3 regions of the Koromonas soli genome follow, and region 3 is predicted to be linked to each of the others. Evidence: predicted binding sites of a transcription regulator. Region 3 holds the regulator's gene; each other region holds the start of a gene.
What was found. Region 3 encodes LexA, which represses DNA repair genes until DNA is damaged. Its sites were predicted from a motif close to CANTTCGCTTTTTATTCGC; they were not measured.
Positions count from the first base shown of each region.

Region 1 (10,010 bases), 810 kb from region 3:
CCATGAGCAGGAGCGAGTCCTTGTATTCCTTGAGCGAGCCGAGAGAGAACGGGTGGCCGGTGTAGTCGAGATAGACGTAGCACTCGTCGCTCATGACATAAATGCCGCGCGAGGCTGCGAGCTTGACGATGGCGGCCAGATCCTCGGGCGAAACGACGGCGCCGGAAGGATTGTTGGGCGAGTTGAGCAGGATGATGCGGGTGCGCGGCGTGATGGCCTTCTCGACCATGGCGGCGGTGAGCCGGAAGTCTTCGGAAGCGACGGTCGGAACGAAAACGCACTTGCCTCCGCAGTACTCGACCATGTCCTTGAAGGAAACCCAGTACGGCACGGGGATGATGACTTCATCGCCGTGATCGACGAGGACCTGGAAGGTGTTGAACAGCGCATTCTTGCCGCCGGTGGTGACGATGGTTTCGTCCCACGCGTAGGCGGAGCCGAAGTCCTGCTGATGGCGTGAGGCGATGGCTGCGCGAAGATCCTTGATGCCGGCGACCGCGGTGTACTTGGTGAAGTTGTTCTGGATGGCCTCGATGGCCGCGAGCTTGATGTGCTCAGGGGTGGCGAAGTGAGGTTCGCCGGCACCGAAGTCAACAAGATCCACACCCTGCGCGCGTAGAGTGGTCGCGTCGTTGTTGATGGCCATGGTGGCCGAGATTTCGATGCGGCCAATGCGTGCCGTAAATGCGGTAGCTGCGGTAGTGGACACTAAGAATTCCTTTCGCGTTACGGATTTGGATTGCGCTTCGGGCGTGTTCTCCGGAGCAGCGGAAAGTTACTTGGACGCCTGCACGGGAGGCTTGTAGCGCTCGCGCAAGCGCGCCTCCACGGAGGGAGGAACAAGGCCTGCGAGCGTGCCGCCCAGCGAGGCAATTTCGCGTACCAGCCGCGAGCTCAGGTAGGAGTAAGCCTCGGCGGGCATCATGAACACTGTCTCCAGAGTGGGATCGAGTTTGCGATTCATCCAAGCCATCTGGAGTTCGTACTCGTAGTCGCTGACGGCGCGAATGCCACGGAGAACCGCCTGGGCATCGCGCTGACGTGCGTAATCGACGAGCAGACCTTCGAACGATTCGATGCGGACATTTGAGAGACTCCCGGTGCACTCGCGCAACATTTCCAGGCGCTCATCAATGGTGAAGAGTGGAGACTTTTCGGAGTTCCGCAAAAGGGCTACTACGAGTTCGTCGAAAATCTTTGCTCCACGCTGGATCAGGTCGAGGTGGCCGTTGGTCGGTGGGTCGAACGATCCAGGGTAGATGGCAATGACTCGCTTCAATGTGCCTCGGGGCAGCGCCAAAAATATGCTCTGATTTTATGCCGCAGGAGAGAGAGGAGGCAACTGGGGGCCTCGCTTTCGTTTGCTCCGGGGGATCCCGGGAGAGGGGTGGTGCGGTAGCGGTCCTTCGCTGCGCTCAGGATGACAGCGAAAGAGCGAAGGTCAAAGGCAAGAGCAAATGCAAGAGCAAGAGCAAAGGCAAGAGCAAGACACCCACCTCTGCCAAAAGAAGGCAGAGGTAGGGCACCAAAGGTGGAGATTTGAAATTCGGGTATCGAAGGTGGAGATTTGAAAAGTTTGGGCACCAGAGGTTGAGATTAGAAAAGGTGGGGAGCGAGGCGTAGCCGCTGGGAATGAGGAAAAGCGCATCAGAACGGAGACAGGTCGTCGCGGCGGCGCGTGCAATGCAGAGTTTGGCCCATGGCTCTACAATTGGGCGACTTACAGGGCCAAACAATTTATGAGCTTTTTCGACAAACATACTCTACGGATTCTGTTCACGGTGCTGGCAATGGTTGCGCTGCTGGGGTTGACGTGGATGGCGCGCAAGCCGGTGCTGGCCTTCCTATTTGCCATGCTGTTTGCCTATCTGCTGGAGCCGCTGATCGCGCTGGTGCAGCGCTGGACACGGCGCGGGCGAGGCGTGGCAATCGCGATAACCTATGTCGCGATTTTTGCGGCACTGACGATTGTGGGCGTGGTCGTTGGTCCACGGGTAATGGAGGAAGGACGGCACCTGACGGCAGCGGCACCGGATCTCTACACTAAAGTCGCCAACGGCAGTATCGCTTTCCAGGTGGGAAGGGCGCGGGGCTGGAGCCAGGAGACACAGGCACGGGCTCAAGAGCTGATTGTGGGGCATCGCGAAGATGTGCTTTCGGCAATCAGCGCGCAAAGCAAGAAAGTGACGGAAGTGGCGGGGAATGCGCTGTGGATCGTACTGATTCCGATTCTGGCGATCTTCTTTCTGAAGGACAAAAGCGAGTTTGGAAGGAATATCGAGGGGCTGGTGGAAGATCCGCGAAGTAGGGAGATACTGCGCGACATTCTGAGCAGCCTGGATGACATGCTTTCGCATTTTGTGAGGGCGCAGTTGTACCTCGCCGCGATTTCGGGCGTGGTCTATATGACGGTGCTGACGATCATGAGGGTGCCGTATTCGTGGGCGCTGGGTGCGTTGGGCGGGTTGCTGGAGTTCATTCCATTCGTGGGGCCGCTGGTGGCAGGGGCGCTGATTCTGGCGGTGAGCTTTGGGCTGAACTATGGGCATTTGCTGGCGGTGCTGGCTTTTCTGCTGGTGTGGCGCGGATTGCAGGACTACCTGATCTCACCAAGGGTGCTGGGAGGAAGGGTCGAAGTGCATCCGTTGGCGGCGATTTTTGGCGTGCTGGCAGGAGGCGAGATTGCAGGGGTGGCAGGAGTCTACTTTGCGGTGCCGATCATGGCAGCGGCGAGGATTTTGTGGCAGAGCTACCGGAGGCATCGGGCAGGGGTGGTGGTAGAGACGGAGCACGAGGTGGTGTAGGTGGTGGTAGGTGACCTGGGGCGGAGGAGCAGATGCCAACGTCGGCTGGGGTCCTTCGTTGCGCTCAGGATGACACCCTTAAAAACAAAGAAAACCAAAAGCAGAAGCAAGAATGATCTTGCCCCTGCCAAACGTACCCCATGCTGAGCGATCATCCAATCGCAGTAGGGAGAGCGGAGATGGGGAAGGGGAGACGGGCGCGGTACACGCTGGAGTACAAGCAGGAGGCGGTGCGACTGGTTGAGTCTGGCCAGAGTATCGCTTCGGCGGCGCGAAGTCTGGGTCTGATTGAGCAAACACTGTCCAACTGGGTAAAAGCGCACCGGGAGGGCAAACTCAAGGGCGCCGACCATGGCAAGGCGGTCAGCGCCGAGCAGATGGAGATTAGCCGTCTGCGGGCCGAACTGGCGCGGGTCAAGATGGAGCGCGACATCCTGGAAAAAGCGACGGCGTACTTCGCGAAAGGCCAGAAATGAAATACGCCTTCATCCAACGCCACCGGCGTGTCTGGCCGATCCGTGTGCAGTGCCGGGTACTGCGGGTGAGCGTGGCCGGCTACCATGAACACTTTGCCCGTCGACGCAACGCTCTCCGCCACCTGAGCGACGAAGCACTGCTGGTGCACATCCGCGCGGTGTATGCCGAGCATCGCGGAGCCTACGGGTGGCCGCGCATCTGGCGGCAACTGCGCGAGCAGGGCGTGCGCGTCGGCAAACAGCGGATCCAACGACTGATGCAGCAGCACGGCATTCGAGCCCGCGGCAAACGGCGCTTCCGAGTGATGACTACGAACAGCCGGCACAACCTGCCGATTGCGCCGAACCTTCTGGATCGTAACTTCGCGGCCGCCGCTCCGAACAAAGTCTGGGTTGGAGACATCACCTACATTCCAACCGACGAAGGATGGCTGTACCTGGCGGTGGTGATCGACCTGTTCAGCCGCCGTGTTGTGGGTTGGTCTCTGCGCGATCATATGCGGAGCGAACTGGTGATCGACGCTCTCGAAATGGCTTGGTTCGAGCGCTGTCCGGGCAAACACAGCGGGCTGATCTTTCATAGCGATCGGGGCTGCCAGTATGCCAGCGATGAGTTCAGTCAGCGACTGAAAGAGCATGGAATCCAAGCGTCCATGAGTCGCAAGGGCAACTGCTGGGACAACGCCGTGAGCGAAACCCTGTTTGCCTCGCTCAAAGTAGAGCGGCTGCACGGCAAACGCTTCGCCACCCATCGCCAAGCGAAAGATGAAATCCTGAACTGGCTACGGTGGTATAACCAAACCCGGTTGCACTCAGCTCTGAACTACCTCAGCCCGATTCAGTTCGAACAAACACGAACCAAAGCAGGCTATGGAAAAGCAGGAAAGCAAAAAACGCTTTCCAACTTTCCCACAGCCACGACGACTACGGGGTACGCATTCTGAGGGCAAGGTCAGAACAGAGGCAAAAGCAAAGGCAAAACAAGAGCAAAGGCAAGAGGCGAAGGCTAGGCAAGAGCGAAAGAAAGGGACGGATTTGATCCGTCCCTTTTTGGTTGAGGATATGGTTACTTTTTGGGCATGGCGGCCTTGGCGGCAGCGACTTCCTTGGGGGCGGCGGGTTGGGGGTCGGCCGGAGCTTCGGAGGCGGCGCGGTCGAGGCCGAGAGCTTTGCGCACGGCTTGCTCGATCTTGGCGGCGACGTCCTTGTTCTCTTTGAGGAAGTTCTTGGCGTTCTCGCGGCCCTGGCCGATGCGTTCGCCATCGAAGCTGTACCAGGCTCCGGATTTCTCGACGATGTTGCGATCGACCGCGAGGTCGAGCATGTCGCCTTCACGGCTGATGCCTTCGCCGTACATGATGTCGAACTCGGCTTCGCGGAAGGGCGCGGCGGTCTTGTTCTTGACGATCTTGACCTTGGTGCGTGAGCCGACGACCTGGTCTCCGTCCTTGATGGCGGCGATGCGGCGGATGTCGATGCGAACCGAGGAATAGAACTTGAGGGCGCGTCCGCCGGTGGTGGTTTCGGGATTACCGAACATGACACCGATCTTTTCGCGGATCTGGTTGATGAAGATGAGGCAGGTGCGCGACTTCGAAACCGTGCCGGTGAGTTTGCGGAGAGCCTGAGACATGAGGCGCGCCTGCAGGCCGACGTGGCTGTCGCCCATTTCGCCGTCGAGTTCGGCCTTGGGGACAAGGGCAGCGACGGAGTCAACGACCAGAACATCGATGGCGCCGGAACGGACAAGGGCCTCGGTGATTTCGAGGGCCTGCTCGCCGTAGTCGGGCTGCGAGACGAGGAGATTATCGACATCGACGCCGAGTTTCTTGGCATAAGCGGGGTCGAGAGCGTGTTCGGCATCGACAAAGGCCGCCATGCCGCCAGCTTTCTGGGCTTCGGCGATGATCTGGAGGGTGATGGTGGTTTTGCCCGAAGACTCAGGGCCAAAGACCTCAACGACGCGGCCACGGGGAACTCCGCCGACGCCGAGAGCGGAGTCGAAGGAGATGGAACCGGTGGAGATCACCGACATGGGAGTGATGGGGCCCTTGTTTCCCAGGCGCATGATGGAGCCCTTGCCAAACTGCTTTTCAATCTGAGAGAGCGCAAGATCAATTGCGCGGGACCGATCGTCGGCCATGAAGCACTCCTTGCCAAAGCGCCTGGCGGGCGCGTGGCTGAAAAATTGTGGGTGCGGAAGCTACCGCCCGGAGCCACCTTTGCTCGAATCACGATGCGGATTGCGCATTGCATTTGCAATCATCACGGCAGAAATGGCGGCTGAGGGTGAGAATAGCACGGGCGAAGGCCAAGGGGAATGAAAGGTGAAAGGTTGGGCAAAATATGCCCGGAAATATTGCTGCTATTTCCGGGCATATTGCGAGCCTTATCTTTGCAGCAGATCGATGGGCTGGTGGATGTCGGTCACGCGGAAGTAGCGGGCGAGCGAAGGGTGGCGCTCGGCGACCTTTTCGTACATCTCATAGGCAACTTTGCGGTAGCTCCAGTGGCCGCCCGGGCCGGTGCGGAGCTCGCTGATGTAGACGACCTCGGCAAAATCCATTTTGAACAGAGTGCGCTTGCGGTAGGCGAGCGGGACGAGGTAGTGCGTGGGCTGGGTGGCTTCGCCGCGAGCGAAAAGCGAGGCTGCGAGTTGGGCTCCGGCGGAGGCGACGCGCTGCATGGCCGAGGAGTAGAGCGCGGAGTGGCCGGCATCCTGAATCTCGCGAGGGGTCTCGAAGCCGTGGGCAAAGCCGTAAGGCTGGTGAATCTGCACGCAGCGGCGATGGCGATGGAGGTCGCGGTAGGCGCCGATATCCATGAGGATGTCGAAGCGGAATTTCTGCCCGGCGCTGTAGGGGCGGAGGATTTCGTCGTGAGCCCCGCGATGGCGCAGGCCCAGGTCGATGATTTCATCGCGGCGGGCGGCGGAGAGGGCGGAAACGGCTTCGCGAAGCTGGCGGTATGAGTAGTCGGAGTGTTCGTAGAGAAGCGTGGTGGCCAGCTCGATTTCGAGCGGATCGTCGTCGAGCAGATCGACCTCGGGAGCGGGAGAGATGGGCGCTCCGTGCATCAGCTCGGCGGCGGCGTGGGCGAGCTCGGTGCGGGTGGAGAGTTCGTAGCCGCAGGGTTGGGCGTACTTGACGAGCGTGGGGCAGACCCTTGTTTCGCGCAGGAGTTCGACACGAAGCTGCTCGGCGAGGGCCGGATCTTTGGCAGCGACCTGATCGACGAGGGCGCGGCGCTTTTCGGTATTGACGTCCCAGGCGGAGCCGCGGGCGGCCTGCTTCATGCGATCGGCGAGGGTGCGGACCTCTTCGTACTCGCTGCCGAGAAGGCGCGAGACCTGGGTTTCGAGTGTGCGGGCGTTGACGATTTGTCCGAGTGAGGTATTCGTAGCGAGCGGAAGCAGGTAGCGCGAAATGTCGAAGGCTCGGGCACGCAGGGTGCGATCGTAGGATTCCTGCGGCAGGTCGGCGGGCTTGGGGGTTTTTGACTTGAGGTACTCGAAGTTGAGTTCGCTGAACTTGCGGTATTCGGAGAAGAGGAACTCGATGGTGTCTTCGTAGAGGCGAGTGTCGGCGGGGTCGGCGAAGCGCGGGGTGTAGTGGCCGCTCTTCTTGAAATCCTGATAGCGGGTGGAGCGCTCCTGTCCGTCCCAGCGGGTTTCATCGACGACAAGCGTCGCGGCGAGGATGGAGAGGCGCTCGATGGCCATGGCGATGTGAGCAAGGTCGGCAATGGAGCGATGACCGTACTGGAAATAGAAGGTTCCGAGGAACTTCTCCGCTTTCTCGTCGTTGAGCTCGGTGAGGGACTGCTTGATGGAAAGCGAGGAGCGCGAGTACTTGGCCATGGCGTAGGCCTGGACTTCCGGGGCAGCGCCGTGAATGCAGTACACCTGCGTTTCGGCAGAAGAGGGCTGGGCAGCGGAAGGAGTAGCGGAGGCCGGTTCGGTCATGGGTTCGATTGTGCAGCAAAGGGAGGGCAAGGACAAGAGCGGGTTGGTGGTAGGTGACCTGGAGCGGCAGTGGAGATTGGGAGGGCGGCTGGGGTCCTTCGGCTTCGCCTCAGGATGACACCTTAAGAACAACAGCAAGAGCAAAGGCAAAGGCAAGAGCAAAGGCAAAAGCAAGAGCAAAGGCAAAGGCAAGAGCGAAGGCAAAGGCAAGAGCAAAAGCAAAACACCCACCTCTGCCAAAGGAAGGCAGAGGTGGGGCACCGTGCACCCGTAAGGAGAGGACGCCTGTTCACCTGTGATCGGTAGATGTTTTCCATTTTGATCGAGAACGCAAAAGCACGAGTTTTAGGATGTGTGCCCTAAAGTGCGGATATGATGAACTCTCGCGGGGAGCTATCCCTGGGCAATGGGGAGTGATGGTGGAACCGGAAGTAGAGACACGATTTATTACGGCGGGAAGTTTGCTGTATGAGATTGAGCATCGGCCGTGGATGCCTCCGGATGCGCCGTGGCTGCTGTCGCAGAACTGGAACGATCTGTTGCTGGCGCACTTCCCTGCCGATCCTGCGATGGTGCGGGAGATGGTGCCGCATGAGTTGACGCTCGATCTGTATGACGGGGTGGCGTGGGTTTCGCTGGCGGCGTTCTCGACGAGCCATGTGCGGCCGAGCGGGATTCCTCCGCTGCCGGGGTTATCGTTTTTTCCGCAGGTGACGCTGCGCACGTATGTGACATTGCAGGGGAAGCCGGGCCTGTACTACTTCAGCGTGGATGCAGCAAACCTGTCGGCGGTGTGGATGGCGCGAATGTTCTTCAGGCTGCCATATTGGCATGCATCGATGAATGTGAGCGGAGCAACGGTGGAGGCGAGAAAAGCGGCGGGCGGTGAAATTCGATTCCACTCGCGGCGTCTGCATGGTCCACAGCCGCAGGAAGGCCGGGCTGAACTCGACGTGCGATATTGTCCCGAAGGTGAAGCGAAGCGGGCGGCGCGAGGAAGTCTGGATGAATTTCTTACCGAGCGTTACTGCGTGTATTCGTGGAACAGGCGAAAGATGTATCGCATCGAGGTGCACCATCAACCGTGGATGATGCAGCAAGCCAGCATTGCGGTGGGTGCTAATACGATCGCGGTCGCAGCGGGACTGAATGTTGAAACGACACCGGAGTTATGCCACTTTTCGCGTTCGTTGAAGACGCTGGTTTGGGCGCCGGAGAGAATTCAACTGGGACGCTAAAAAGATCACGCAGACATAATCGTCCCGCATGAGTCCGGCACATTCACAAGAACAACAACTACAAGTGGCGTCCGTCGGTGCGCGAGGGAAACAGAAGGTAAGAGGCCGAGACGGAGAGCAGGATCATCCAAGCGAGGGTGCCTCGTTCGGCATCGTTATCGACACGCACGGAGTGTAGCGGGGAGAACAGAAGCTGCGAAAAGATGATGGCAGCGAGCAAGGAGCCGACTACACTCACCATGGCACCGAAACGGCTGGCGAGTAGCACCAGAACGGCGGTGAACACGAACGGAACAATCATTTTCCATGGAGTGCGAGAGAAGACTAAGGCGAGAGCGATGGCGCAGACGGCGCTGACAGCTATGCCTAAGGTGGATTGCAAAGTGTACAAGAATCTTGTCTTCATGGTCGTATGCAAGGGGGAGGATGATTTATCGGACGTCGCTAACATTGCATGAATCCAGAGCAGAGTGTTAAGGAATTCGAGAGTAGAAGCACACGAAAGAATATGCCAGAATGCGCCACTCGGGATTCCAGAGTAGATCATCCCTGAAGCGGCAATTCACACCGATAGAGCAGCACAGCTTTGGCCCATAAACGTACTGCAGCCTTCGATTTTGCTCGCTGGATAGCCTTCAATTACCGCACAATAAATAACGTAAGCCTTCCGCGCCGGAAGCGCATGCGCCGCACCCTGGACTGACAGATGCCTCATGGGACCGACTCACTTCTGCTGCAGCTTTTCACGATCTTCGTTTGGGCGAAGGTTTTTGGTGAGCTGTTTGAACGACTTCACCTGCCCGCAGTGCTGGGTGAGATTCTGGCGGGAGTAGTTCTTGGGCCCTACGCGACGCGCTTCGTAATTCCGGGAGACACAATCAATTCGATCGCCGAAGTGGGAGCAGTGTTCCTGCTGTTCACGGTTGGGCTGGAGACCTCGCCTCGAGACCTGATCCGCGTGGGAAGGCTAAGCCTGAGAGTGGCAGTGGCGGGAATTGTGCTGCCATTTGCGATGGGATTCTTCTTCCTGAAGATGAATCACGAACCAACGCACGAAGCAGTGTTTGTAGCGGCGGCGATGGTGGCGACGAGCGTGGGAATCACGGCTCGCGTGCTGCGCGACATGAACGTGCATAAGTCGCGCGGAGCACAAGTGATTCTGGGAGCCGCGGTCTTCGATGACATCCTGGGAATGCTGTTGCTGGGCGTGCTGGTAAGCACGGTGAGCACGGGCGGAATTCAGTATTTGCATCTTGGGTTGGTGACGGTGGAGGCCGTGGGCTTTGCGCTGTTCATGATCTATGTGGCTCCGCAGGTGGTGGACCGGCTGCGGCCGGGCATTCAGCAGATGCAGACGCAGGATGCTCCGCTGGTGCTGGCACTGGCGCTGTGTCTTGGTCTCTCGGTGGCAGCAACGCGGATCGGTATGGCGGCGATTATCGGCGCGTTCTTTGCGGGCCTAGCGTTCGCTGATTACTCTCCGCGATGGAACCTGGAGCCACGGTCGCAGGCGATCAATCAATTCCTC
Region 1 covers NZ_AP040872.1:3,893,150-3,903,159, reverse strand. Annotated here, with positions in the region: gene AC6IY8_RS17010 (pyridoxal phosphate-dependent aminotransferase) at 1-709, opposite strand, end outside; gene coaD (pantetheine-phosphate adenylyltransferase) at 776-1,279, opposite strand; gene AC6IY8_RS17000 (AI-2E family transporter) at 1,740-2,804, shown strand; one part of gene AC6IY8_RS16995 (IS3 family transposase) at 2,984-3,242, shown strand; one part of gene AC6IY8_RS16995 (IS3 family transposase) at 3,242-4,224, shown strand; gene recA (recombinase RecA) at 4,347-5,423, opposite strand; gene AC6IY8_RS16985 (FAD-dependent thymidylate synthase) at 5,670-7,244, opposite strand; gene AC6IY8_RS16980 (YqjF family protein) at 7,595-8,482, shown strand; gene AC6IY8_RS16975 (hypothetical protein) at 8,541-8,888, opposite strand; gene AC6IY8_RS16970 (cation:proton antiporter) at 9,189-10,010, shown strand, end outside.
Region 1: a site for LexA is predicted at 5,597-5,615, ahead of recA (recombinase RecA). Genes of this name have one in related genera too.

Region 2 (10,010 bases), 1.3 Mb from region 3:
GAGTACTGATATGACGCCCAACCATTTCCTCCGCGGAGTATCCGAGTATCTTCTCTGCTGCTCCAGCCCAGGTTGTTATATATCCTTCGAGATCCTCGGAGATGATGGCGTCTTCCGAAGCCGAAATTGCGGCTCCAAGCTGCAGGAGATTGTTCTCCATCTGCACATCTGCCGTCATGTCTTCCACCAGCACCACGGCACCCACCACCTCTCCTGTGGGATTTCTTACTGCCGCCGCCCATATCCTTGCCGGGAAAGTCGCGTTGTCCTTCCGCTGTCGCACGGTGTCGAACTGGTACTCGGAGCCCGACAACATTCCAGCCAGCGTTCTATCGAATTCGGCCTCAAGTCCGGCGGGCACGGCCGGATACGGCTTGTTCAGCACCTCCTCACTGCGCCAGCCAAAGATGCGCTCGGCAGACTTGTTCCACGAGATAACCTCTCCGCGAGTGTTCAGCAGAATGATGGCCAGCGGCGAGGCATCCAGAACTCCTTCCAGCATCTCTTTCCTGCTGAATGCAAATCGCCTGTTCTCCAGATGCTGAACACATTGATGGGCAAGCAGGCGCAGGCCGGTGCGCTGGTCCTCTGTGATATCGCGGGGTACTGTGTCGAGCACCGCCAGTGTTCCCACGGCCATTTCGCCAATCAGCAAGGGAACGCCTGCATAGAAGCGAACGTTCAGCTCTCCGGTGACCAGAATGTTGTCTTGAAACCGTGGGTCGGCGGATGCGTCCCGGACCACCATCATGTCGCGTTGCATGATGGCGTATGCGCAAAATGCAACTTCCCGGGGAGTCTCGGTGAATTTGACTCCGACTCGCGACTTAAACCATTGCCTGCTCTCGTCCAGCAGGGTCATGATCGCCATCGGAGCCTTGCAGATCATCGCCGCAAGTTGAGTGATCTGCTCAAAAGCCTCTTCCGGAGGCGTATCCAGGATTTGCAGTTCGAATAGTGCCCTCAACCGTGCCGACTCGTCGTCCGGGATCGGGATGGTGGCCTTCATGACGGCTCTCCGATGTTTGCGAGGTTCTTCGAACGGCTGTGTAGTTTTGCACTCGTTGAAGTGGCGGTCAATCAAGATCGCGCAAAGCTCCGCTCACTTTGAAATGCCTTCGCAAATCTTGCGGATTGGATGGGAGGCAATGCAGCCACGTTATCCCGACGACAAACCCCGGCGCAAAGGTTCGCTGCGTTCGGGCCAACTCGCCATAAAAGCGAATTGAACCTCTGAGTTCTGTTTGCTTCAGGAAACACCCGTCCCTGGCGTTCTATGCCGTCGTTCGATACACGCGGTCTGTCGGGCAATTGATCCGGCGAGTCTGTTCGAAGGTAAAAAAGATGAGGCCGTGATGTTAAGCACATCGGAAAACCTGGTCTAAGCTGCTCAATCCAAAAATGTTTTACCTGATAAGAGTGCTGCTTTTTCTGTAACTCACCTTACCCTCCCATTGTGGCTGACTTATAAAGGTTCAGCTTAGGTACCCCGTCATCGAGCGAGCCGGCAATGATCTCGGCCGCCGTGGGGATGTTGTCTTTGGGGAGGCAGGAATGAGTACTTACAACAAAGCTGTTCGCGGCGGCCGCTGGTGTGCAAAGCGGTGGATTTCCGCATTCGTTATATGCCTCGTTGCATTCTGTCTGTGCGGCGTGGCAACAGGACAGGTCGGAGCAGGCAGCCTGAGCGGCATGGTTCAGGATCCCGGCTCTGCCGTCGTCTCTGGTGCCGTAGTCACCATCACCAATCTTCAGAACGGGCTCGAACGCACTCTCACGACCACCGCCTCAGGTGCGTTTTACTTTGCCGCCGTGCCCAGCGGAGACTATCGCATCACTATCAAGATGGCTGGCTTCCGCGACTTCGTCCGGCCCAGCGTTCACATCAACCCGGGTGATGCGCTCGCCTTGCAGGACATCAAGCTGGGCCTCGCCTCGACCGCAGAAACCGTATCCGTCGAGGGCGCAACCGGCGAAATCCCGCTCGATAGCGGCCAACTCAGTTCCACCATTTCCTCCACCGATGTCGATCGTCTTTCGGTTGTCGGACGCGACGCCACCGAACTTCAAAAGATTCTTCCCGGGTTTGCCATTCGCAGCACTGATAACACCAATACTGCCCCCGACTTCTCGCAAGTGAACATCGGCATGGGCAATGCTTATATCTCCAACGGCGCTCCTGTAGCGGGCACCACTCTCAAACTTGACGGTGCCAACCTTACCGACTCCGGCAACATGGGTGCCAACCTTCAGAACATCAACGTCGCATTCGTCAGCGAAGTCCAGGTGCAGACCTCCAACTTCGGCGTCGATCAGTCCAACGGTCCCGTGGTCATCACCGGCGTCACCAAGCCCGGAACCCAGACCTATCACGGCTCGCTCTACACCTACGCCCGAACCAGCGCACTGAACTCCAACGACTCGTTGGCGAAGTACAGCAAGATCGCACGCCCCGACGACCGTTACATCTATCCCGGTTTCACTCTCAGCGGTCCGGTCCCCGGAACGAAGAAGCTGACATTCTTCACTGGTGCCGAGCTTGATTTCCAGAAAGACGTTTACGCCTACGGCTCTGCCAGCAGCGCCATAGTCAACGCGCTCGTGCCCACGGCCGCCATGCGCAAGGGCGACTTCAGCACCGAGGCCATCAAGAACTACCTCGGCCCCAGCTACACCAGCGGCACCTACGCCCAGATTTCGCCCACCCCGACCGTGGGAGATAACGGTGGCGCGCTGACCAACGGCAACATCGCGGCCTTCCTCGATCCTGGTGCCATGGCCTTGGTGAACAACACCCTGCCACTGCCCAATCTTGCGGCCACCAACAGCGACGGCTACAACTATCAGACGCTCAATCTGGTGGGCAACAACATCTTCCAGACCACCAGCCGTCTCGACTACAACATCAACTCCAACAACCTCGTCTTCTTCCGTTACAGCTTCGAACACGGACTGCAGGGACAGCCGCAGGTTCCCTACTATGCTCCGCAAAGCATCATGGGTGCCGTGAACACCCCTGGCGGCGGCCTCCTCAACCGCATCAACGTGCACAGCGCCTCGGCCAACTACGTCAAGGTCTTCTCCCCCACGCTGACCAACGAGTTGACTGCGACTCTCACCTATTTCACCCAGCAGTTCGAGCCGAAGAACCAGAAGGCCCTGCTGAAATCCACCATCAACTACCCATACAACGCAGTCTTTGATAACGGCTCCAAGCAATATCCGCAACTCGGAACCTATGCTCCCTACGGCGGCCTGCCGCTCGGTCTATGGCCGGACTTCACTACCGGTGGACTGTACCTGCATAAGTATCAGCCCGCCCTCAGCGACAACCTCAGCAAAGTCGTCGGCAAGCATGGCCTCAAGTTCGGAATCTTCGGCCAGCGCGTAGCCAACAATCAGGCCAACCAGAGCCAGGCCAACGGCGTCATTCAGAACTATTGGTTCGGCGCCGCCGGCAACGAACTCCACAGCTACAACGGCTTCTATCCAGACGGCAGCCCGGCTTTCGATCCCACGCCCCACTTCAACAGCGGAAACTCGCTGGCCAACTTCTTTGAAGGCCAGATTCAGGACTTCCACCAGACCTCGTTCACCCCGCGCACCAACATTTACTTCTGGAACATTGAAGGTTATGCGCAGGATGCATGGCGTCTCAGCCAGAGCGTTGTTCTCACCTACGGTCTTCGCGTAAGCCATCTCGGAGCCTGGACGGACTCGCACGGGCTCGGCGCAGCCGTCTGGCAGCCAAACCTCATCGGCACCAACATGAACGCCACCTCCAATCCGTTCCCCGGATTCCAGTGGCATGGCATCAATCCTGCGATACCCAACTCCGGCACCAGTTCCACCGGAGCCTACTTTGCACCGCGTTTCGGCATCGCGTGGGATGTGTTCAAGAACGGTAAGACCGTCATCCGCGGCGGCTACGGAGCCTATCGCTTCCATGACTCCGCCGACGACGTGATTGGCGCGTTCCAAACCGCAACCGGACTGCGCAAAGCCGACCTGCAAGGCTTCAGCGGAAACACCCTTGCTGGTGTCAGCACCGTCCACCAGAATCCGGCGACCTACGGCAATGCCGGAGGCACCCAGACCTCGCTGCCGATTTCCTCCGTCTCCGGACTCCTCGCCAGCGATCGCAAGACGCCGGTCACCAACAACTACAGCTTGAGCATCGCCCAGCAGTTGAACAAGACGACATACCTCCAGTTCTCCTACGCCGGCAATAACAGCAACTCGCTGATGAACAACGGCACCACGCAGGCCGTCGTGCTCAATAACATCAACGCCGTTCCTGTCGGCTACCTGTTCACCGCCGCTGCGGCAGCCAAGATCAACGCTGCCACGGCCTCCTGGATGCCGCGCCCCTGCAATCCCGAGGGATGCACGCCTTACCAGGCCGCGCAGTTGAACAACACGCAGGACTGGGCCGGTGAGCCGAGCGTTCAGGCCGCCCGTCCCTATCCGCAATATGGCAGCATCATCGTGCCGCAGCACAATACCTATGCCAACTACAATGGCTTCCAGGCTCTGCTCGTGAAGCAGTCCGGACGCCTGACTTACAACATCAATTACACATGGTCCAAGGCACTCGGCATCCTCGGCTCCGCGGCTGACTTCAACTACACCGCGCCGGTCGATCCCTTCCACATCAAGAACAACTACGGCCCGATGAACTATGACCGTAGCCACATCCTCAACCTCTCCTACTCCTACCAGTTCGGCAAGGTCACTCCGCAGCGAACGCTCGGCTTGATCGCCAACGACTGGATGATCTCGGGCATCACCACCCTCGAGAGCGGCGGCAACATGCAGACCGGAGTCAGCTTCTCGCCGGACTTCTACCTGCAGGGCACCATCACTCCCACCGACGGCGGAAGCTACCCGGTCAACAGCCAGACCATCCTCGGAACGCCTGACGTGAGCTTGCAGCCGGTCATGAAGTGCAACCCACGCTCCGGCCTTGGCAAGAACCAGTTCATCAACGGCGGATGCTTCGCCCTGCCGGAGATTGGAACCAACGGTCCGTACATCATGCCTTACATGCACGGCCCGGCGTTCTTCAACAGCGATCTCAGCCTTGAGAAGTCCTTCTCTCTCGGCGAAAGTCGCAAACTGCGCTTCCGTTATGCAGCCTTCAACTTCCTGAACCACCCGCTGCATAGCTTCGGCACGCCGTATCCCAATCAGACGACGCTCAATCTGTCCGGCAACTCGCCCGCGACAGCGACAAGCGCCAACAGGAATTTCGGCTTCGCCCCTCTGACCGTCGGACGTCGCCTGTCAGAGATCTCGCTGAAGTTCGACTTCTAACCTCCTGAGCAGTCTTCCTCCAGTCCCCGTCACCAATGTAGGTGGCGGGGATTTTCTTCCACCCAGGTGCCCTCCCGTAAACTCGCGTTTCGCGAGTTTACGGCGGGGGAGTTTGATTTAGACTCAGCCCTCAGCCCGCCGTGAAAACCTTTTTCTCCCCCGGATATCGGGCCAATTCTGGCCTATGTTCGCCTTCTCTTCTCTTGTTACAATCTGGTCAATGGAGCTGGAAACCAAGCTTCGCATCCTCTCAGACTCGGCGAAGTACGACGCCTCCTGCGCGAGCAGCGGATCGCGCCGCAGTGCCGAACTTGGAGCTCTCGGCAACACGGCTGCTTGCGGCATCTGCCACAGCTACACGCCCGACGGCCGCTGTGTCTCGTTGCTCAAGATCCTGCTGACGAACTACTGCATTTACGACTGTGTCTTCTGCGTCAATCGCAGCTCCAGCGACATCCCGCGGGCCCGCTTCACTCCCGCCGAGGTCGCGCAACTCACCATCGACTTCTACAAGCGAAATTACATTGAAGGGCTTTTCCTGAGCTCCGGCATCATCCAGTCGCCCGACTACACCATGGAGCAGCTCATCGAGGTCGCGCGTACCCTTCGCACCGACCACCGCTTCAACGGCTACATCCATCTCAAGACGATTCCCGGCTGCTCGCCCGAACTTCTTCGTCAGGCCGCCGGCTATGCCGACCGACTGAGTGCCAACGTCGAGCTGCCCACGCAGACCGATCTCGACAAGCTCGCGCCAGAAAAGAACAGCGCTGTCATCGAGAACACTCTTGGGCGCGTTACAACTGAAATCGTGTCCTCGAAAGAAGAGCGTGCCAAATCGAAATCGGCTCGCCTCCTCGCCCCCGCCGGACAAAGCACGCAAATGGTCGTTGGCGCTACTCCCAGCACCGACGCGCAGATTCTGGCGAAGTCTTCGCACCTGTATTCCGCCTACAAGTTGCGTCGCGTGTACTACTCCGCGTTCAGCCCATTCCCCAAGGCTGATGCCCGCCTGCCCATTGCGGCCCCGCCGCTTGTGCGCGAGCATCGCCTTTATGAAGCCGATTGGCTCATGCGCTACTACGGATTCCACGCCGACGAGCTCACCACCGAGCAGGAACCCAACCTCGACGCCAAGGTGGATCCCAAACACGCCTGGGCCTTGCGCCATCGCGAGTTCTTCCCAGTGGATGTGAACCGCGCCACTCGCGAAGAATTGCTGCGCGTCCCCGGCATCGGCTATCGCAATGCCATGCGCATTCTGTCCATCCGGCGCTATCACCATCTCTCGCTCGACGATCTGCGCAAGCTGCGCGTCTCGCTACGCCGCTGCAAGCCGTTCGTCATCACTACCGACCATAGTCCCTCGGTCGTGTTGCTCGACTCCAATCGCCTGCCGACCGTGACCGCCGTTCCCGAGCAGCTTGCACTATTCGACGCAGCCACCGCGGCCGTAGCAGGTGAGTTGTGATCCACGTTTCGGTTGAGCCGCAGTTCGCCAGCTTCCGCCAGCGTTGCCGCGAACTGCTGGCCTCCAACGTAGCGCCTCACGATGTCGCCTGGTCGGAGGCCGATGCCGAGCAGTTATCGCTTCTTCCCTCCGAGCCCGTTGGCGAATCCGGCAGCAAGCTCCGCGTTCCCCGGCGCTACTTCGATCTTGCACGCCTTGTTTCGTGCCACACCGATCCAGCGCGATGGCATCTGCTCTACAGCGTTCTGTGGCGTGTCGTTCACGGCGAGCGCAGCCTGCTCTCCGTGCAAATCGATCCTGAAGTTTTGCGCCTCAACCGCATGCGTCAGGAAATCGTTCGAGACATTCACCACATGCATGCCTTCGTCCGTTTCCGCCGCATGGAACGCGACGGAGCCGAATGGTTCGTCGCCTGGTATCGTCCCGACTACCGCATCATCCGCCTCGTCGCCCCGTTTTTCGAGAAGCGTTTTGCTGCCATGCGCTGGACGATCCTCACTCCGCACGGATCGGCCAACTGGGACGGCCTTCGTCTTTCCTACTCGCCCGGCGTCGCCATGCCGCAGTCTTCAAACAAAGACGAGTTGGAATCGCTCTGGTCCACCTACTACCGCACCACCTTCAACCCCGCCCGCATGAATCTCGATCTCATGCGGCAGGAAATGCCTTCGCGCTTCTGGACCAACCTCCCCGAGTTGCAGGCGTTGCCCGAAGTGCTGGCCGATGTCCCCGCCCGTCTCGAAACCATGCATCGTCAGCAATCGACCTCCGCGCAACACATCGTCCCGCCCAGTCGCGACCTCAACGTCTTGCGCGAAGCTGCCAGCGCCTGCACCGCATGCCCGCTGCACTGCGATGCCACGCAAACTATCTTCGGCGAGGGCTCGCCCACCGCCCGTCTTGTGCTCGTCGGCGAACAACCCGGAGACGTAGAAGACCTCACTGGCCATTCCTTCGTCGGCCCTGCGGGCGAGGTCCTCCAGCGCGCCATGGATGAAGCCGGTATCCTGCGCTCCGACATCTACCTGACCAATGCTGTGAAGCACTTCAAGTTCATCCGTCAGGGCAAGCGCCGCATTCACCAGACCCCGCGCATGTCGGAAATCATTGCCTGCCGCCCCTGGCTCGAAGCCGAACTCCAGTCCATCCAGCCGCAAGCCATCCTTCTGCTGGGCGCCACCGCCGCCAAATCTTTGCTCGGCAGCAGCGTCCGCATCACTCGCGATGCGGGCAAGGTGATCCAAACGCCCTACTCCGCTCACACCGTCATCAGCGTGCACCCCAGCTTCGTCCTCCGCAGTTCAGACGAACACCAGTCACGCGCGATTTACGCTCGCCTTGTCTCCGACCTCTCCACAGCGCAAAAACTAATAAGCGAGAAGAACGTCGCACGGCTCTGAGCAGTACGCCATTCCATTCAGTTCGAAATGTGGTGCCCCACCTCTGCCCTCTTTTGGCAGAGGTGGGTCCTTTGACAGACGTGTGCCTTGCCGCCACTGCCTTCGCAACAGGGGTTTTCAGCCACGTCATTCTGAGGCATCATTGTCCTGACTTCTACCTACTTGCCGCTCTGCCTCTCGTCGCATTTCTGTTCACCATAATGCGGAGCATGGTTCCGAGCCCGCGTGGTATCCGGGCGATCGCCAGCTAGCGCCCTGACCGCTGTTTGACGAGCAGCCAGTTTAATGATTCCATTTCAAGTTGCGGTTTTCAGGCCTGAAGACCGCCATCAGCCTAGAAGGAGCAGCTGCGATGATTCGAGAGGACGTTCTGCAGAGTTTTCCTGAGCTATTTGGCACAAAGCAAGTAGGTGGACACGAGCTTAAGGTCGAGGAGACCATCGCCACACTTACCCGTGAGCTGAATCCAGCGATTGCCGCTGCGCTTTCAGCCCGCCGTGCCATTCTCAATTCGCCGTTGCCGGTGCGAGAGAAGTACGCATGGCCCAAGTGGGACGAGCATTTCGAGGATCCCATCAGTGGTCAGCCGTGGACCTTCCGCGAAATCATCCAGGGACTCATCGACAACTTCCTCGATCGTGAAACTCCGCATCGCTGGCGCCTCAATGACCAGGTTCCCATCCCGGCTGACGCTCATCCGCTCAACAATCCGGGGCTTGAGTTGACCGGACCGTGGTATCCGCTCGACATGGCTTTCAACGCCCTGAACAGCAACGCGCCCATGAATATGCCGGACTTCGAGGATGCCTCGCCCACGCACTTCCGTCCTGATGGCACTCCCGTCCATGCTCCCATCGGAGTCTTCGGAGCCCTCAAGAATGCCAAGGAGATCTTCGAAGGCAAGTGGAAAGACCGCGCCTACGAGGTGCAGAAGAAGGATAAAACGCGCAAATACACCATCGGCCGCGACTCCGGACAATGGCCCACGCGTTTCGTACGCCCGCCGAGCATCCACATCCGCTACGATCACGTGCGCGTTGATAATCAGCCTGCTCCGGGCCTCATCGTCATCGCCGTTCTCTGGACGTTCAACAACTACGAGTCGCTGAAGAAATCCGGAACCGGCGTTTACTTCTACATTCCTAAGCTCCAGACACCGCACGAAGCCCTCATCGTCGAGAAGCTGTTTGCGCGCCTCGAACAGATGATTGGCGTTCCCGCCGGAACCATCAAGATCAAGATGCTCTACGAGGAAGGCAACGGCGGACGCTTCCTGCCCGCTATTGTTTGGACCCTGCGCCGCCGTCTTCTCGGCACCAACGTCGGTCGTTGGGACTACCTTGGCAGCCTCATCGAGATGTGGAAGGACGATCCCAACGGCGTTTTCCCCGACCCGCAAACCGTCGGCATGGCCGCGCCCAACATGATCGCCTACCAGCGCTACAACGCCTTGAACATCCTGCTCGCAGGTTTAAAGCATGGTGAGTTCACGCAGGGCGGACCCATTGGCGGAATGGCTGCCGTCATGATCTATCAGTCGAGTGATGCTTATGGTCGTGCGCGCTACAACCAGCTTGCCTTGCGTGCCATGGCCATCGATAAGCTGCGCGAGCGCCTCCTCGGGCTCATGTTTGTTCCGGACGGACAACTGCCCGCCGGCACGCGCCCCACTCTCGACCAGATACTTTCCGGCGAAGTCAAAGGCAAGCTCTACGACGCATATCGCCAGAGCTGGGTCGCCAGCCCCGAGCAGGCGTATGTTGCCGCGGGCAATGCGCCTCTCCGTGCATCTCTCCCCGAGTTGCAGAAGATGCTCGATGCCA
Region 2 covers NZ_AP040872.1:3,410,075-3,420,084, reverse strand. Annotated here, with positions in the region: gene AC6IY8_RS14765 (hybrid sensor histidine kinase/response regulator) at 1-1,009, opposite strand, end outside; gene AC6IY8_RS14760 (carboxypeptidase-like regulatory domain-containing protein) at 1,555-5,316, shown strand; gene AC6IY8_RS14755 (putative DNA modification/repair radical SAM protein) at 5,537-6,787, shown strand; gene AC6IY8_RS14750 (UdgX family uracil-DNA binding protein) at 6,784-8,187, shown strand; gene AC6IY8_RS14745 (aldolase/citrate lyase/malate synthase family protein) at 8,540-10,010, shown strand, end outside.
Region 2: a site for LexA is predicted at 5,501-5,519, ahead of AC6IY8_RS14755 (putative DNA modification/repair radical SAM protein). Genes of this name have one in related genera too.

Region 3 (10,010 bases):
GATCGACATCAACGTCATGGGATGACCTCAGCTAATCGAAAAGACTAGAAGTGCCAGCGAGCAAACCAGCCAAACTTTCTTCATAGCAGCACACGCTCCTAAACTTCTTGTGACACAAGAATGAGAGCCCAAACTGCAACTGAAAATGCGGGAAATCGCTCCGGTGAAAGAGAAAGGGGGAGGCACCTGACGGGTGAACAGCATCTCTGAATCGCGAGCCAGTGTCAATACAAAATGGAATGGCAGGATGGGATTAATATCGGCGCGGGCCTCCGCCGAGGACGCGCGCAGGCAGCATGATGACAGCTCGAATCAGTTCCAATACGCCTTCGACTGCGATGCCAACGATCCGGAACGGCAGCAGGAAGAGCCACACGATCGGGTAGAGAACGATTGCGATCAGTGCAAGGGGCCAGCAGAAGAACAGAACGATGAGCCAGAGAAAGAATGTCATGGCGCGCCTCTGTCAGTACATACGCTGGCAAGCGGGGGGCAGTTCCACAGATGAGAAGGGGAAGAAGAGATGCCGCTCAGCGGGTCAGCTTCGAGCGACGGCGAAACCTCAATGTAGTCACAATGGCGATCACCCCCCAGAGCACCGCTACCAGCGCCTGCTTGAACCACGGCATGCCGCTTTGAAATCTCACAAGCGCGGTGTCCGCGAAGACGAAAACGATCATGGCGCAAGAGAAAAGGATGAGGCCGAATCGCACCTTTTCACGTTTTGTAAGTGGTCCGATCATGACGAGTCTTCGTTGCTCAATCATCTCACTGCCTCAAGTGTTGCCGAAAGCATTTCGCCGCCCGGATTACATCATGTTTCCGAAATGAAAAAAGCAGGCATGATGAGACAGCAAAATGAAGGGCGCGGAGATGATCCGCGCCTTCTGCTTGTCGCGACTTTCCTTAACTCGCGGTCGAGGTGGCAAGCGCACGCTTGTCCGTCTTGCCGGAAAGCGTCCTTGGCATCTGGGAAACGAATGTAAACGCACGCGGAATTTTGTAGTGCTCCATCAGTTCGCGGCAGGCTGTGCGCAGCTCTGCGTCGGTCAACGACGACTCCGGGCGAAGCTGTACGAACGCATGCAGACGAGAGCCGTGTTTCTCATCGGGAAATGCGACGACCGCTGCCTCTTCCACACCGTCGATTGTCTCCAATGCGTTTTCAACCTCGGAGGGATACACCTTTTCACCCGACACTTTTACCAGGTCATCGGCGCGTCCCATCAGGAACAAAAAGCCGTCCTGATCGAGATAGCCCTTGTCGCTGGTGTGCAGAATTCCATTGCAAATCTTCCTCGCGGTGCCTTCCGCGTCGCCGAGATAGCCCATCATTACCGAGGGTCCGGAGACGCAGACCTCGCCGACTTCTCCTGCGGGCAGCACGGCGTCATTCTCATCGCGAATTGTCACCTCGATGTTCGGCAGAGGCCTGCCCACAGAGCCGGGACGGTAGTCCTCAGGCGGACTGAACGATACGACGGGCGAAAGCTCGGTGGTTCCGTAGCCCTGCGCCAGCACGTGACCAAAGCGTTCATGAAATTCCTGTGCGACGCGATCGGGCAGACGCTCTGCTCCGGCAATGCAGAGCCAGAGCGAACTGGCATCGATCGGCGTGGGATCCTTGGTCAATACGCGATATTGGCCCGGCACGGCAATGAGACATGAGACGCGGTGCTTCTCGATAAGCTGCAGAATCTGGCGCGGCACGAAGCGCTCGGGCACCACGACGCTTGCGCCCACGGTGAGGGGCAGCAGCGTGGTGATCGTGAGTCCGTAGGCGTGGAACAGCGGCAGCACGGCGAGCATCACCTGGTCGGCGTTGAAGCCTGTCGCCTGCTTGCAACCATCCATGTTGGCGATGATGTTCTCTTCGCTGAGAGCAACTGCTTTGGGCCGTCCGGTGGTTCCCGAGGTGTAGAGGAACACCGCGGGGCTGGACGGATGCGCCTGTTTCGGAAATTCGATTGCTTCATCTTCGACCGCCGTGTCGCCGATCCAGCACTGCATACCCACGCCCATCAGGTGGGGCACGAACTCTTCGCTGGTGATCACCAGCTCGACGCCGGTTTCCATCGCCATAAGCTTGAGCAGCGGAGGAGGCGCAAGCGTTGGTAAAACGGCAATCCGCTTCCCTGCCCACAAAGCGCCGAGAAAGAGCGGAGCAAATTCGGGAGTGTTGCCATAGAGCAGCGCAACGGTCTCTCCCTTGACGCGCTCGGCGATGCGGCGCGCAACGCTCGAGGCTCGACGCTCCAGCTCAGCGAACGTGATGGAATATTCGGTACCGATGATGGCTGGACGATCTGGGTACAGGCGGACAGCGGAAAAGAAGCGCTCGAGAATGGCGCTAGTCTGCATTTCGTGTGCTCATTTCGATGAGAATTGTGGTCGTTTGCCGTGTAAGTGTAGCACGCAGCCACGCGCCTGCGGCACCAGCGAACCTACGCGAGAGACGCTGCTTCGGGTGGCAGCACACAGGTATGTTCCGGAGTGTGCTCAGCTTCGGTGAGTGCGCGAGCGACACGATTGATCCACTCGGTCGCAGCATCTTCCGGCTCAAATCCGGCGAAGGCTCCTGCCTTGGCGATTCCCGCAGTAATGTTGATTCCGACCGGCCCGAGCGCATCGCGCAATTGTGCAAGCAGGGCCTCGGTTTCCGGTATTTCAAGATGCGGGACCAGCATGGCGACCGTGTCGCCCTCGTAGCGGAACAACATCGCTTGATCCTGCGCAATCGAGCGCAGCGTACGCACCACTTCGCTGACGGCGTGCTCGACGTCGGAAGGCGTTGCCGATGCAATCTGCAGCAGAGCCAGGGTGCTCGAGAAATCGTGCGTCGTGCGCTGCCTGCCAAGTTCGGCTACGACAGCATCGATGTAAGCCGAGCGCTTCAGCAATCCGGTCTTCTCTTCGGCCACGCCCAGGGTTGAAACCAGCGAACGCAGGCGCGCATTGTGAACCGCGAGTGCAACCTGATCGGCCAACGAGCGCAGAAGCGCAAGATCATCGGCAGACCAGCGGCGGCGCACCCCGCACTGTTGAACGATCAGAAGACCAATCGGCTGATCCTCGCTCATCAATGCAAGTGCAACCAGCGAGTGAATGTTGAGCCGCGCCAGTTCCTTGCGAATCGGCGACAACGGTTCGGAGGACTGCACATCTGCCGCAGGAAAAACCGGCTCGATCGCCGTGAGCCGTTGACTCATGGCGAGCAGACGCACCATCGCGGCACGCTCCGACTTCGTCACCTCGGGCGAGCAGTACTCGACAACGAGAGATGGAGGCTTGCCCGGAATTGCCAACGCCGCAAGACAGCGGCTGTACTGCCACTTCGCGCCAATCTGATTCACGGCCGTCACAAGCACTGAACGTGGATCGCTTTGCCGCGCAATGATGCGGCTTACCTCCGCCGCGCGAGCCATGCCGTCAGACGGACGGCTGCGCTCGACTGTTTCCTCCCGCAGGGCTGGCGCTGCCAGTCCCGCAGTGGTGAACAGCTCGCGGATTCGCGGGTCGGTTTCCGTTTCCACCGGAAACACCTGCCTTAAGTGCTCGATCTTCTGCAACGCTTTATCGCGCATGCCGTACTGCAGGAAAATCTCTGCCTGAAGAATCAAGTCCTCAAGCACCTTGGGAGCCGGAGCTTCGGACGCTGCCTCCTGCTCCTGCACGACGGGCGCGGACATCTCCGGTGCATCGACGCCGAGCCTTTTCGCCACGGTCTGCAGGCGATCTTCTGCCACGTGCCCCGCGAGCTTCTGCATCCGATCCCTGTGCGCAGACTCATAGGGGTCGATGTCCACAGCGCGATCCAGCGCGTCGAGCGCCCGGGAGTAGCTCCCTGCCTCAAAGTAGAGATCAAAGAGACGTGACAGCACTTGCGCGTACTCTACCTCGCGGTTGGCGCTGTTGTAGAGCTCGGCCATGTATTCATAGAAGCGAATGCGCGGCGTGCGCTCGGCGGCGAGTTGCGCAAGGTGCTTCATGAAGTCAATGAGGTGCCCCTGCTTGCGATTGAAATCCTCCAAGCGGCGCGCTAGTCCCAGCGCGCGGTCCACCAGGTCGCGATCAATCAATCCGCCAATGACGGAAAGCAGCGCTGCGAGATTCTTATGCGGATCGCGCTCATATAGCCGCCACGCAAAGGGCTCTGCCTCTTCCACACGCCCCAGGGCGATCAGCGCCAGCGCATAGGGCTCGCGAACCTCGTCGGGGCTCGAGAGACTAGTGGCAATGGGCTGCAGCATTTCCACGGCCTCTGCGGGACGGTTCTGCGCGATGAGTGCGCGTCCATTTCCCAGCCGCGCAGCGGTGTTAGCGGGATTGGCGGCGAAAGCACGGGCGTAGGTTTCCGATGCGTCCTGGCCTAGCTTTTCCAGCATGGTGCCCAGTTGCACAAGGGACTCGGCAGCGAGTACCGGCTCGTGAAGGGCTTCGCACATGCGGGCGTGCTCGCGATAATCCTCCATGCGCGGCTCGAGTTCGAGCGAGCGCGACATGCAGTGCAGCGCACGCCGAGGATCACCCAGGCGCTGGAATTCCTCGAACGCGATACGGTAGGCTTCGGCCGCATCTTTGCGGCTGGTGCTAACGAAAAGCTCGGCGTAACGGATCACCATCTCGGGATCCAGGGCCTTCATGCGTTGCAGACGGCGAAAGACGAGCGCCGCATTGCTGAGCTGCTTGCCGTCTACATATTGGGCAAACAGCCGCCGCAGCATGTCCGACGCAAGCCCCAACTGTCCCACCGACATGCTGATGTCGGCAGCCTTCTGCAGCAAAGGCAGATTATCGGGCTCCATTTCGATAGCCTGGCGATACTCGGCCAGAGCAAGCTCGGGCTTGCCTCTATCGAGCAGCTTTTCGGCACGCTCTACGCGTTTGGCGGCGTCGTTCATCTTTGTGCGATTCTATTCTGCAACTCACACCTCTGCACATCTCCTTAGTCTAGAAAAAGTAAGAAATAGGGGTATCCAACTAGACATGGGCCAGCGATTGACACTTCGCCTTTTATTCGCCAGAATGTTGGGATTGTGCGGGTGGGCACACGAGAGGTTGCGAAATGGCATTAACCAAGCGACAGCGTGAGATGTACGACTTTATCGCCGAATTCGTACAGAATAATGGCTACTCCCCCTCGTTTGAAGAAATCGGCGCGGCCCTGGGACTTAGTTCTCTGGCCACTGTCCACAAGCACATCAACAATCTCGAAAGCAAAAAGCTGCTGCGCCGCGATTTCAACCGCAGCCGTTCCATTGATGTGCTGCCGCTCCCCGATGGAATTCCCGAGCGAGCATCTGCGGTGGCCGTGAGCACAGTGGAGTTGCCTCTCGTCGGACGCATCGCGGCAGGCCGCCCGATTGAGCAGGTGGAAACTCCGGAGACCATTTCGCTCACTGACTTCACACGCGCGAAAGATGTTTTTGTGCTGCAAGTTTCAGGCGACAGCATGCAGGACGAACACATCATGAATGGCGACTATGTGCTGGTAGAGAAGACGCAAACCGCGCGCGAAGGCGAGATCGTAGTAGCGCTGGTCAACGGCTCGGACACAACGCTGAAACGCATCTACCACGCAGGCGAGCAGATTCGCCTGCAGCCATCGAATGCAAACATGCAGCCGATTATGGTTCCGGCAGAAGCCGTGCAGGTGCAGGGCAGGGTCGTGGCGGTGCTGCGGAAGTACTAGAGATTTTTGTCCGATTACTGTTGCTCAGATTCAGTGCCAGGGTAACTACGCTTCGCTTCGTGAATCTGGGCACCCAACATCGAGGTAAGGATCTACTTCGCCAGAATTTCGCGGACCTTGCGGCACAGAACGGAGGGCGAGAATGGCTTTTGCAGAAACTCGGTCTGGCCCTCGACGACTCCGGTTTGCAGGATCGTGTCCTCGTTGTATCCCGAAACGTAGAGCACTTTGAGGCCGGGGCGGATCTGTGTTAATTGATCGGCGAGGTCGCGGCCCGACATTCCCGACATGACAACGTCGGTCACCAGAAGGTCGATTTTGCTGGCGTATGTCGCGCTGATCTCCAACGCCTGCGCGCCGCTCTCAGCTTGCATAACGAGATAACCATCACGCGCCAGAGTGCTGTGCAGTACTCCGCGAACGTCGTCCTGATCTTCGACAAGCAGGACAGTCGCTGAGCGAGACTGTAGAACATCATGCTCATCGCGCTTGTCGGATGCGAGTGCAAGTCCGGCAGCGATTGGGAAGAAGACCCTGAATGTCGCTCCACATTTTGGCTGACTATCTACAGTGACGAACCCGCCCGTCTGTTTCGCGATGCCGTACACCGTCGAGAGCCCAAGCCCCGTTCCCTTGGTTTCGCTCTTGGTGGTGAAGAACGGTTCAAAGATGTGCTGCTGCACTTCCTGGGACATGCCAATGCCGGTGTCTTCCACGGCGAGCACAGCGTAGTCTCCCGCCTGCGCGACAGAGTGTTCCAGATGCACACTGTAGGTGCGGATGTTCAGTCGCCCGCCGTCGGGCATAGCATCACGCGCGTTTACCGCGAGGTTCATTGCCACCTGCTCGATCTGGCTGGGGTCGGCAAGGATCAGTCCGAGATCGGGCTCAAGGTCGAAGTGTAGCTGGATGTCGTCTCCCAAGGCGCGGCGAAGAATAAGTTCGGTGCCGGTGAGCGTGGAGTTCAGGTCGAGGATTTTCGGCTCGAGAACCTGATGGCGGCTGAATGCGAGTAGCTGTCGAGTAAGAGCCGCAGCGCGTTCGGAAGCGTTACTGATTTCCTGCACGTCCTTGCGCACATTTTCAGGCAACTCTGGCGATTGCATGATGAGTTCGCTGCAGCAGCCAATCACCATAAGCAGATTGTTGAAGTCATGCGCGATGCCTCCGGCAAGACGCCCAATGGCTTCCATCTTTTGCGTCTGGCGAAGCTGCATCTCGAGCGCACGCTGTTCCGTCATGTCGGTCAGCGCACACAACACGGCGGGACGATTGTTGAGCATGATGCGAGCGGCCGCGTAATCGATCCAGCGCACTTCGCCGTCGTTGCGGACGACGCGCGCCTGCCAGCGCTTCTGGATTTCCTGCCCCAATGCACGGCGTCGAGCGCGGTCCTGCAGGATCTCGCGATCTTCGGGATGAAAAAGCGGCCATGCCAGTCGATTCAGAATGTTGTTGCGAGTGAACCCGGTGAGCGACTCAAACGCCGCATTGGCATAAATGACCCAGCCATCAACGTGGATGAAGATGGCGGTTGGAGCCATCTCGGCAAGAGTGCGAAACTTCGCTTCGTTCTCGGCGAGTGCCGCTTCCGCGTTGCAGCGGGTGATGAACTGCCCAAGTTGCGCGCATATGCCTTCAAGCAGCTCGCGGTGTCCCGGCTCGGGCTGCATCGTACTCGAGGACATCAGTTCCAAAACCCCGAGAATCTGCTTGTGGCTGTCGAAGATAGGAAACGCTGCCAGAGAGCCGTTCTCAATTCTGCATCCTTCGCGCCCGATACAGGACGAATCCGGGTCGAGGTCGTTGAGCCAAATCGCCTCTCCGTCGTGCGCTACGCGCTGGGCGCGACTGGTACAGCGCCGTCCCGGTCCTGTGGCGCTCCCCTGACAATGAAGGCCGGACTGCGTGTATCCAACGACGCACTTCAGCCCCTCCTCGGCGATGGTCCAGAGGCGTGCGATCTCCCATCCGAGCGCCTTGCCGAGAGCAGGCAGCAATTCCCCTCCCGCACCTTCCACCGAGGTCGCAGTCGCCAGCGTTCGCGTTACGTCCAACCGGAGATTGTGAAAACGGGCATTGCGATTCGTCTCGGTCAGATCCCGATAAACCACGACCAGGCCGCCGCGAAGACGCCCCGTCGTAATCGGTTGCGAAATTACCAGCACTTCCAACTCGCTTCCATCGCGGCGCAGACGACGGGTCTCAAGTACGTACACGCCGCCGCGGTCGAGTGTCTTGTTTCCTGATTGAAACTCGTGCTCTCGCCCAGGCGGGACCAGCAGATCAGGCGTCTTACCCTCAAGCTCCTGAATGGAGTAGCCGAACATTTCCTTGAACCGCAGGCTGACCTGATGGAAGCGCCGCTCGGAGTCGAGTATTGCCAAGCCGTCGAAGGAAGAGTCCAGCAGTTCATCAAAGGTCAACTGGGAGGGGACATTGAAGAGCGCAACCGGCTGAGCAATCACCAGACGGTGCGTTGCACCTGGCATCAACGAGGCAGAAAAGAGATAGTACGTGCGGTCGCCATCGAATGTCGCATGAAAGCTGACTCGCTGCTGTGATGAGCGCAAGCGTCCGAGCAGTCCATAATCCAGCCCGGTCGGGAACACCGACGGGAATTCATCCGATGAAGAGAGCGCTGCTGCTTCGGAATTGCGCTGAAGAACCTGGAACGATGAACAGTCCACGACCCAGGCGGGTCCGGGCATGGCTTCCAGAAGCGCGTACGCAAGCGGCTCAGAGCAACTGGAGCTCTTCTCTTCCGAAACAGGGTCCACAGCCATGACTGCTCAATCCAAGCGAGAGATGAATACAAAGTACATTCAAACGCCTGAAACTTACAAGGTGAATGTCTCGCTGGACACATCGGCAGAACGCGGCAAGACGAAAGCCCGGCACGCGGCCGGGCTCCAGGAACACGGAAACTGCTAGGCAAGCTTTTCCAATGCTTTCTCGATTGTTTCCTTAGGCACATAGCCGACAATCTGTTCCTGCACCTGACCGCCCTTGAAAACCAGCAGCGTCGGAATTCCGCGCACTCCATAGCGCTGCGGAGTCGCCGTGTTGCGGTCCACATCCATCTTCGCAACCTTGACTTTGCCCGAATACGACTTCGCGATCTCATCGACAACGGGGGCCAGAGCGCGGCAGGGACCACACCAGGTGGCCCAGAAATCAATCAGGACGGGCTGGTCACTTTTCAGAACTTCCTGATCGAAGTTTGTGTCGGTAACCTCTACGATCGCATTGCTTGCCATTGTTCCTCCAGTTTCTCTTGACGAAAGCTTTCTGCCGTTACACTGCCAAGGCAAGTACAGCTAAAAGTTCATCGTAACACTACAATTCGATGTCTCAACCCTGTGAATGGACGCAGAAGCGGGAACAACGCGAAAATTAGCCCTGAAACTGAAGAGGCGCCCCGAAATTGGGACGCCCTTGGTAGATTCCCCTCCCCCGAGGAGCTACCACTTCAAACTGACAAGATGATTGTGTGCTGAACCTAATCCAAAGACAAGTATCGTCCGTAACGTTTTGTGCCGATGACTTGTGGTGACTTTCGATACTTCGCTTCTCGAAACATCCACGTGCGTTTATAGCTCCTGCCCGGTGTAGTCCTCGAGCGTGGGCTCTGCTTACAATAGGAGCCATGCGTTACGTGATCGCCATTCTTGCCATAGCCGGACTCCTTGTATCCTGCTTTGCCCTGCGTGAGCACTATCGGACCGAGCCTTCGCCCTGCAGCATCAACGACCGTTGGGATTGCGGCGCTGTCAACCACAGTCCGTTTGCCGAGATCGCCGGAGTTCCCGTGGCTGTCTTTGGAATAGTGGGCTATGCTGCCATCGCGCTGTTTGCACTGCTGCGCCGCTGGTGGATTGTGCTCGTACTTACGACGGGAGCAGTCGCATTCTCAGCCTATCTGACCTATATCGAGGCTCGAGTACTCGAGACATATTGCATCTGGTGCGTCACTTCGGCGGGCATCATCGTGGTCACAGAAATCGCCGCCATCATTGCACTGATCCGAAATCGGCGCGTGGCCTAGACAGCCTGCCCCGCGCTGAATCCCGATGCCCAGGCCCACTGGAAGTTATATCCACCCAGCTGGCCTGTGACGTCCACTACCTCGCCGATGAAGTACAGCCCTGGAACCTTCCGGCTCTCCATCGTTTTTGCCGAGAGTTCATCTGTGTCTACGCCACCGGCAGTTACTTCGGCCTTGGCGAAGCCTTCGGTGCCCGCGGGCACGAATTCGAAGTGATGCAACAGCCTCTCTGCCTGCTCGATTGCGGGATTGTTCCACCTGCCAAACGGA
Region 3 covers NZ_AP040872.1:254,523-264,532, reverse strand. Annotated here, with positions in the region: gene AC6IY8_RS01130 (hypothetical protein) at 1-18, opposite strand, end outside; gene AC6IY8_RS01125 (hypothetical protein) at 254-454, opposite strand; gene AC6IY8_RS01120 (hypothetical protein) at 531-743, opposite strand; gene AC6IY8_RS01115 (class I adenylate-forming enzyme family protein) at 907-2,361, opposite strand; gene AC6IY8_RS01110 (tetratricopeptide repeat protein) at 2,445-4,901, opposite strand; gene lexA (transcriptional repressor LexA) at 5,066-5,692, shown strand; gene AC6IY8_RS01100 (PAS domain S-box protein) at 5,785-8,478, opposite strand; gene AC6IY8_RS01095 (hypothetical protein) at 8,477-8,626, shown strand; gene trxA (thioredoxin) at 8,623-8,952, opposite strand; gene AC6IY8_RS01085 (vitamin K epoxide reductase family protein) at 9,342-9,740, shown strand; gene AC6IY8_RS01080 (BaiN/RdsA family NAD(P)/FAD-dependent oxidoreductase) at 9,737-10,010, opposite strand, start outside.